DNA from 2 places in the Streptomyces sp. URMC 129 genome. Region 1 is predicted to be linked to the other one. Evidence: predicted binding sites of a transcription regulator. Region 1 holds the regulator's gene; the other holds the start of a gene.
The links. Region 1 encodes HspR, which represses chaperone genes until heat shock. Its sites were predicted from a motif close to TTGAGNNNNNNNNNCTCAA; they were not measured.
Positions count from the first base shown of each region.

Region 1 (4,275 bases):
TGCACCACGCGCCGGATCTCGTGGTCCCGCCCGATGACGGGGTCGAGCCGCCCCTCGCGGGCCGCCGCCGTGAAGTCCGTGCCGAACTTCTCCAGCGCCTTGTACGTGCCCTCGGGATCGGCCGTGGTGACGCGCTGGCCGCCCCGGCTCGTCTGGAAGGCGTCCAGCAGCTTCTTGTCGGCGGCGCCCTGACCGGTCAGCAGCTCGCCCGCCTGCCCGCCCTTGGCGGCCAGGCCGATCAGCAGGTGCTCGGTGGAGATGTACGCGTCGCCCAGCTCCTTGGCGCGCTGGGCGGCGTCGGCCAGAACGGCCAGCAGCTCGCGGTTGGGTTGCGGCTTGGCCACGGAGGCGCCCTGCACGCGGGGCAGCGCGGACAGCAGCCGCTCGGCGCCGGAGCGCAGGGCGGCCTGGTCGGCGCCGACGGCGGCCAGGAGGTCCTGGAGATTCTCGTTGTCCTGGCCGGTGAGCAGGGCCAGCAGCAGGTGCGCGGGGGTGATGTCGGGGTGGCCGCCGGTCAGGGCGCGGTCGTTGGCCGCGCTGATGGCGTCCCGGCTCCTGTTGGTCAGCTCGGCGTTCACTGGGCCATCTCCTCCGTAAGCATATGGTCTTGAGAGCTAAGCCTGCTAGATCCAACGTACGATAAGTTGAGTCTATTCCACTCAAGCCGCTCTCCGGAGGGTTACGGCTCCCTGGATCCCGCCGTGGCCAGCAGTTCCCGCGCGGCCTCCGGGAACGGCCGGCCGACCACCATCCCGTCGCCGCTGCCCACCGACATCACGGCCACCAGCGTGCCGGACTCCGTGCCCGCGTCGTAGTCCCGCAGCCACGGGCCGCCGCTCGAACCGGCGGTCATGTCGCAGTCCTGGAGCAGCAGTCCGCCGCGGTTCGGCTGCTGCGCCTCCTGCGCCGTCAGCACGTCCGTCTCGCCCGCGCAGTACCGCAGCGACTCGCCGTCGTACGGGGGCGCCGCCGGGTACCCCAGCGCGGCCACCTCATCCCCCTCCCGCACCGGCTCGAAGGCGAGCCGGTTCGCGCCGTGCGCCTCCTGCACCGTGCGGCCGTCCTTCTCGGCGAGGGTGAGGAACGCGTAGTCGTGCGGCAGGATCTCGGCCGGGTCGCGGGTGACGTCCCACGCGTCGGGCGTGTGGAACGAGGCGACCCGCCACGCCTCGTCCCGCCAGGTGTCCCGGTCGTGGTCGTACCCGGGGACGAACCACACCTCGTCCGCCGGCTCCGGCTGCTCGCGGGTGCGCACACAGTGCGCGGCGGTGGCGACCACGCTGCCGTTGGGCGCGTCGACCACGGCCCCCGAGCACAGCCCGAGCCGGCCGCCGCCCGCGTCCCAGATCAGCTTGCCCACGGTGGAGACGGCGCCGCCCTCCCACGGCTCGGCGGCGACGGCGGGAGGCGCGGCCACCACCAGCAGCACGGCGGCGACGGCGGCGGGTATGGGGAGACGGGCCAGACGCATAGGGACCACCCTGTGAGCAGCGGTCCGGCATGTCCAGTCACCCTCCGCCGAACGGGTGCGGCGCACCCCGGCATTGACGGGCCGTCGATGGCGCTCCGTCACCCGGCCGCGGCGGGGACCGGGGGCGGGGACCGACGATTGAAAAGCGGCGGAACGGATACCATCCCCAACCATGCCACCGCGCCGCTACCTCGCCGCCTCGGCCGCCGCCGTTCTGCTGGCCGCGCTGATCACCGTGGTGGCCGCCGGGGGCGGCGACCCGCTGGCGATCGACACCGCCCTGCACGACTGGGCGCTGGACCACCGCACGCCGGGCTGGACCGACACCCTCCGCTTCATCACCGACACCGGGAACCGGGGCGTGCCGTACGTGCTGGCCGCCCTCGCGGGCGCGCTGACCGTCTCCCGCGCCTGGTGGGTGGGCGCCCTGGCGGGCGTCGCCGCCCTGGTGGGCGGGCAGTTGGTGCGGTACGGGCTGGTCACGGCGGTCGGCCGGGCGCGCCCGCCGGTGGAGGACTGGGTCATGCACGTCAACGGGCCGGCGATGCCGTCGGGCCACACCACCACCTCGGCACTGACCGCGATCGGCCTGGCCGCCGCGCTGCTGCCGCACTGCCGCCGCCCGGCCGCCCGCGTCCTGGCGGTGGCGCTCCCCGCCGCCTGGGCGGTCGCGGTCGGCTTCAGCCGGATCTACCTCGGCGTCCACTGGCCGACCGACGTCCTGGCGGGCTGGCTCTTCGCCACGATCCTGACCTGCCTGTTCCTGCCCCCGCTGGCCCGCGCCCTGGGCCGGCCGCCGGCCCCGGCGCGAGAGCCGACCGGGGTGTGAGCACGGCCGACCGGGGTGTGAGCACAGGCGCGGGCCGAGCCGGCGGCGGTCAGCCGCGGCGGTCCGGACGCCAGACCACGATGGCCGCCGAGTGGCGGACGTCCTGGTACGGGACCAGGTCGCGGCGGTAGGAGGCGTGGACCTGCGCCTCGCGCTGGCGCATCGCGGTGGCGGCGCCCTCCACGGCCTGCTGGAGCTCGGCCACCGTCGCCTGCAGGGCGGCGACCTGCTTCTCCAGCTCGATGATCCGCTTGATGCCGGCCAGGTTGATGCCCTCGACCTGGGACAGCCGCTGCACCTCGCGGAGCAGCCGGATGTCCCGGGCCGAGTACCGCCGGCCGCGACCGGCGGTCCGGTCGGGCGAGACCAGACCCAGCCGGTCGTACTGGCGCAGCGTCTGCGGGTGCAGCCCGGAGAGCTGTGCCGCTACCGAGATGACGTACACCGGAGACTCGTCGGTCAGTTCATAGGGGTTGCTGTGTCCGTTCCGGCCGTCCATCTCTCGTTACTCTCCCTTCGCGGCCTCGAACAACCCTGCGCGAGGATCCTCGCCCTCCACCGCGGCGCGGTACTCCTCCAGGGCCTTTCTCGCCTCGTCGCCCAGCTCGCGCGGCACGGTCACCTCGATGGTGACCAGCAGGTCGCCCCGGGTGCCGTCCTTGCGGACCGCGCCCTTGCCGCGGGCGCGCATCGTGCGCCCGCCGGGCGTGCCCGGCGGCAGCTTGAGCGTCACCGGCGGTCCGCTCAGCGTCGGCACCCGGATCTCCGCGCCGAGCGCCGCCTCCGGGAAGGTGACCGGCACGGTGATGGTCAGGTTGTCGCCGCGCCGGCCGAACACCGGGTGCTCGTCGACGTGCACCACCACGTACAGGTCGCCGTTGGGCCCGCCGCGCTCGCCCGGCGCGCCCTTGCCGCGCAGCCGGATGCGCTGCCCGTCCTCCACACCGGCCGGGATGCGGACCTGCATGGTGCGCGAGCTGGTCGCCCGGCCACTGCCCCGGCACACCGGGCAGGGATCCTGCGCGATCAGCCCGCGGCCCCGGCAGTCCACACAGGGGTCGGTGAGCGAGAAGCCGCCCCCGCCGCCCCGGCTGACCTGCCCGGTGCCGACGCAGGTCGGGCACACGCGCGGCGTGCCGTTCTTGTCGCCGGTCCCGGAGCACGCCTTGCAGGCGGCGCTGGACGACATCCGCAGCGGAACCGTCGCCCCGGCCACCGCCTCGGTGAAGCTGAGCGTCACCTCGGACTCGATGTCCTGGCCGCGGCGCGCCTGCGTGCGCGCCCCCGGACCGGTCCGGTTGAACAGCCCGCCGAAGACGTCCCCGAGGCCGCCGCCGAACCCGCCGGCCCCGGGACCGCCGGGGCCGCCGGGCTGGGCGCCGCCGAAGAGGTCGCCGAGGTCGAAGTTGAACTGCCCGCCCCCGCCGGGACCCGGCCGGAAGCCGCCGTTCCCGAAGAGGGCGCGGGCCTCGTCGTACTCCTTGCGCCGCCGGGCGTCACCGAGCACGTCATACGCCTCGGAGACGCTCTTGAAGCGCTCCTCGGCCCGGACGTCCCCCTTGTTCGCGTCCGGGTGGTACTCCCGGGCGAGCTTGCGGTACGCCTTCTTGATCTCCGCCTCGGTCGCGTCCTTCGGGACGCCGAGAACCTTGTAGTAGTCCTTCTCGATGAAGTCCTTCGTGCTCATCCCCGGCGTCCCTCCTTCCGCTGTCTCCGGTCACGCGTCACGTCAGCCCTCGTCCGGGCCACCGCCGTCGTCCTTCTCGGACGCGTTCTCGTCCTGCTGATCCGCCGGCTTGCCCGGCTGCGGCTCGGCGACGCCGACCCGGGCGGGCCGGATCGTGCGCTCGCCGATGCGGTACCCAGGCTGGAGGATCTGCACGCACGTCGTCTCCGTGACGTCCGGCGAGTAGCTGTGCATCAGAGCCTCGTGCACCATCGGGTCGAAGGGCTCGCCCTCCTTGCCGAACTGCAT
Region 1 is NZ_JBPQTQ010000069.1:23,807-28,081, forward strand. Features, by position in the region: gene clpB (ATP-dependent chaperone ClpB) at 1-578, opposite strand, end outside; gene ACSNOC_RS15925 (trypsin-like serine peptidase) at 680-1,471, opposite strand; gene ACSNOC_RS15930 (phosphatase PAP2 family protein) at 1,644-2,300, shown strand; gene ACSNOC_RS15935 (heat shock protein transcriptional repressor HspR) at 2,350-2,799, opposite strand; gene dnaJ (molecular chaperone DnaJ) at 2,806-3,987, opposite strand; gene grpE (nucleotide exchange factor GrpE) at 4,030-4,275, opposite strand, start outside.

Region 2 (4,275 bases), on a different contig from region 1:
GAAAGGGATCTAGTACAGTTGGGCGGTCTCAGTGGCGGCAGGGGAGCGTACATGGGCCTGAATCTGAGCGTGAACGATGCCGTCGGTTCCGGCTCCAGAACGACGCGCGACCTCGACCTCCAGCAGAGCGGGCCGACCGTCCCGCGCATGATCCTCGGCGCCCGGCTGCGCCGCCTGCGCGAGGCCCGCGGCATCACCGGCGCCGAGGCCGGGCACCGGATCCGTGCCTCGCACTCCAAGATCAGCCGCCTGGAGATGGGCAGGACCGGCTTCAAGACCCGGGACGTCGCCGACCTGCTGACGCTCTACGGCGTCACCGACGAGTCCGAACGCGCCACCCTCCTCGCCCTGGCCCGGCAGTCCAACACCCCCGGCTGGTGGCACGTCTACCACGACGTGGTGCCGAGCTGGCTCAACGTCTACCTCGGCCTGGAGCAGACCGCCGTCGTCATCCGGGGCTACGAGCTGCAGTTCGTCCCCGGGCTGCTGCAGACCGAGGAGTACGCCCGCGCCCTGCTGACGCTCGGCCCCGAGGACACCCGCGACCGGATCGAACGCCGCGTCGCGCTGCGGATGGCGCGCCAGCAGATCCTGCACCGGTCGCAGCCGCCGCACCTGTGGGTCGTGATCGACGAGGCGGCGCTGCGCCGCTCGATGGGTGACGCCGGGCTGATGCGGCGCCAGCTCGACCACCTGCTGAACGTGTCGGAGCTGCCCCACGTGACGATCCAGGTCGTCCCCTTCACGGTCGGCGGCCACGCGGCGATCTGCGGCCCGATCACGGTCCTGCGCCCGCCGGGCGGGGAGCTGCCGGACGTGGTGTACCTGGAACAGCTCACCGGCGGGGTGTACCCGGACAAGCCGTCCGAGATAGAGCAGTACCGCCACACGATGAACCGCCTGGTGGTCGAGGCAGAAGCCCCCGCGGCCACCCGCGACTTCCTGTACCGCCTCCGCCGCGACACGTAGCCCCGCTCTGCCCCGCCCCGCCCTGCTCGGGCGCGCTCGGCGGCGGCCTCGTGAGGGCGGTGCCGGTGCCGGTGGGCCATGCCGGTCACCGTGGGACGCGTTGGCACTCCGCCGGCTGCGGACACCTGCGGGGCGGTCGGTCGCCGCCGCCCGCGGCGGCGTGTCGTGGCGGCCTCCCGAAGCGATCCGGTGACGGCGCGGCGGCACGGGCCGGATGCCCGGTCAGCCCCCGGGCGGGGGTGTCCGCCCGTTGGTGGTCTGTCCGGGGCGGACTCCGGCGGTGGTTCGGCCGTCGTCGCGCATGGCGGTGTCGTGTCGTGGCGGGCTTTCCGGTGCCTCCTCGGGCGGGGTTGTCCGGTGTCCGCCCGGTGGCGGTCGGGCCCGAGGCCCGGTCAGCCCCGGTGGTACGGGGCCCCGCTTCTGTTCCGGTGCCGCCCGGCGGGACTAACCGATGGGGGGTTCGTGCTGTATCCGGTGGGCCCGGGCCGGCGGTGATCGCTCACAGCGAACAGCGCCGGGGGCCGGGAACAACCCTCTCCCTCCCAGCATTGAGTCGATGTAACTCAACATGCCTGCCTAGGGAGAGGTCATGACTTCATCGTTCGAGGTGCTCACCCTGCCGGTCCTGCCTCTCGACGGCGAGGTGGTGCTGCCGGGGATGGTGGTTCCGCTGGAGCTGTCCGACTCCGAGGTGCGGGCCGCCGTCGAGGCGGCGCAGGCTGCCGCGGCGCGGGGGGAGAAGCCCCGGGTGCTGCTCGTGCCGCGCGTGGACGGGACGTACGCCCGGTTCGGCGTGCTCGGCCGCGTCGAGCAGGTCGGGCGGCTGGCCGCCGGTGACCCGGGTGCCCTCGTCCGCGGTCTGCGGCGGGTCCGCATCGGCTCCGGGACCACCGGGCCGGGCGCCGCGCTGTGGGTGGAGGGGACGGTGGTGGAGGAGACCGTTCCCAGCCCCCTGCCCGGCGCGGTCGCCGAGCTGGTCAAGGAGTACAAGGCGCTCACCACGAGCTGGCTCCGCAAGCGCGGCGCCTGGCAGGTGGTGGACCGGGTGCAGCAGATCGAGGAAGTCGGCCTGCTGGCGGACAACGCCGGTTACCTCCCCTTCCTCACCGCCGAGCAGCGCCTGACGCTGCTGGAGACCACCGAGCCCGTCGAGCGGCTGCGGCTCGCCATCAAGCTCCTCAGCGACCACCTCGCCGAGGAGGACGTCGCCGAGACCATCGCCAAGGACGTCCAGGACGGAGTCGAGAAGCAGCAGCGCGAGTTCCTGCTCCGCCGCCAGCTCGACGCCGTGCGCAAGGAGCTGGCCGAGCTCAACGGCGACGCCGCCGACGAGGGCCAGGACTACCGCGCCCGCGTCGAGGCCGCCGACCTGCCGGAGAAGGTGCGCGAGGCGGCCCTGAAGGAGGTCGGCAAGCTGGAACGGGCCTCGGACAACAGCCCCGAGGGGAGCTGGATCCGCACCTGGCTCGACACCGTGCTCGAACTGCCGTGGAACACCCGCACCGAGGACTCCTACGACATCCCCGGCGCCAAGTCCGTGCTCGACGCCGACCACGCGGGCCTGGAGGACGTCAAGGCCCGCATCACCGAGTACCTCGCCGTCCGCAAGCGGCGCGGCGACCGCGGTCTCGGGGTCATCGGCGGCCGGCGCGGCGGCGCGGTGCTGGCCCTGGTCGGGCCGCCCGGCGTCGGGAAGACGAGCCTCGGGGAGAGTGTGGCGCGCGCCATGGGCCGGAAGTTCGTCCGCGTCGCCCTCGGCGGCGTCCGCGACGAGGCCGAGATCCGCGGCCACCGGCGCACGTACGTCGGCGCGCTGCCCGGCCGGGTCGTGCGGGCCATCAAGGAGGCCGGTTCGATGAACCCGGTCGTGCTGCTGGACGAGATCGACAAGGTCGGCAGCGACTACCGGGGCGACCCGGCCGCCGCCCTGCTCGAAGTCCTCGACCCGGCGCAGAACCACACTTTCCGCGACCACTACCTGGAGGTCGAACTCGACCTGTCCGACGTGGTGTTCCTGGCCACGGCGAACGTCCTGGAGGCCATCCCGCAGCCGCTGCTCGACCGCATGGAGCTGGTGCGCCTCGACGGCTACACCGAGGACGAGAAGGTCACCATCGCGCGCGGCCACCTCGTTCCCCGGCAGCTCGACCGCGCCGGGCTGACCGGCGAGGAGGTCGTCATCGAGGACGGCGTGCTGCGCAAGCTCGCCGGCGAGTACACCAGGGAGGCGGGCGTCCGCGGCCTGGAGCGCACCATCGCCCAGCTGCTGCGCAGGATCGCGGCCCGCGCCGAGCTGGCGGAGGTCACGCTGCCGTTCCGGGTCACCGAGGAGAAGCTGCGGGACCTGATCGGCCGCCCGCACCACACGCCCGAGGCGGCGCAGGAACCGGCCGCGCGGCGTACGGCGGTGCCGGGCGTGGCGACCGGTCTCGCGGTCACCGGCACCGGCGGCGACGTCCTCTACATCGAGGCGTCCCTGGCCGACCCGGAGACCGGCGGCGCGGGACTGACCCTGACCGGTCAGCTCGGTGACGTGATGAAGGAGTCCGGCCAGATCGCCCTGTCCTACCTGCGGTCGCGCGGCGCCGAGCTGGAGCTGCCGGTGGGCGACCTGAAGGAGCGCGGCGTGCACCTGCACGTCCCGGCGGGCGCCGTGCCCAAGGACGGGCCGAGCGCGGGCATCACCATGACGACCGCGCTGGCCTCGCTGCTCAGCGGCCGGCAGGTGCGGCCCGACGTGGCGATGACGGGTGAGGTCTCGCTGACCGGGCGGGTGCTGCCGATCGGCGGCGTGAAGCAGAAGCTGCTCGCCGCCCACCGGGCGGGGCTGACGACCGTGATCATCCCCCAGCGGAACGAGCCGGACCTGGACGACGTGCCCAAGGAGATCCTGGACACGCTGGACGTCCACCCGGTCACGGACGTCCGCCAGGTGCTGGAGCTGGCCCTGACCCCGGCCGGTACGGAGGCGGTCGTCGCGGCGGCCTGACCCCGCCCCGCGCCGGGGCTCGGGGCACCGCGCCGCGCGCCCGGCCGGGCGCGTAGTCTGCTGCGCCATGAGTCCTTCGATCGCGAAGACGACGAGCGTCGACAAGCCCCGGCTGCTCGACTTCGTCCGCGCGCGCCACCGCGCGATCCTGCTGACCCGGCGGGCGGACGGCTCCCCGCAGGGGTCCCCCGTGACCTGCGGCGTCGATGCCGAGGGGCGGCTGGTCGTCGCCACCTACCCCGAGCGCGCGAAGAGTCACAACGCCCGGCGGGACGCCGGGGTCAGCGTCATCGTCCTGTCCGACGACTGGGACGGCC
Region 2 is NZ_JBPQTQ010000015.1:30,730-35,004, reverse strand. Features, by position in the region: gene ACSNOC_RS05275 (helix-turn-helix domain-containing protein) at 52-969, shown strand; gene lon (endopeptidase La) at 1,559-3,958, shown strand; gene ACSNOC_RS05265 (PPOX class F420-dependent oxidoreductase) at 4,026-4,275, shown strand, end outside.
Region 2: a site for HspR is predicted at 1,518-1,536, ahead of lon (endopeptidase La). Genes of this name have one in related genera too.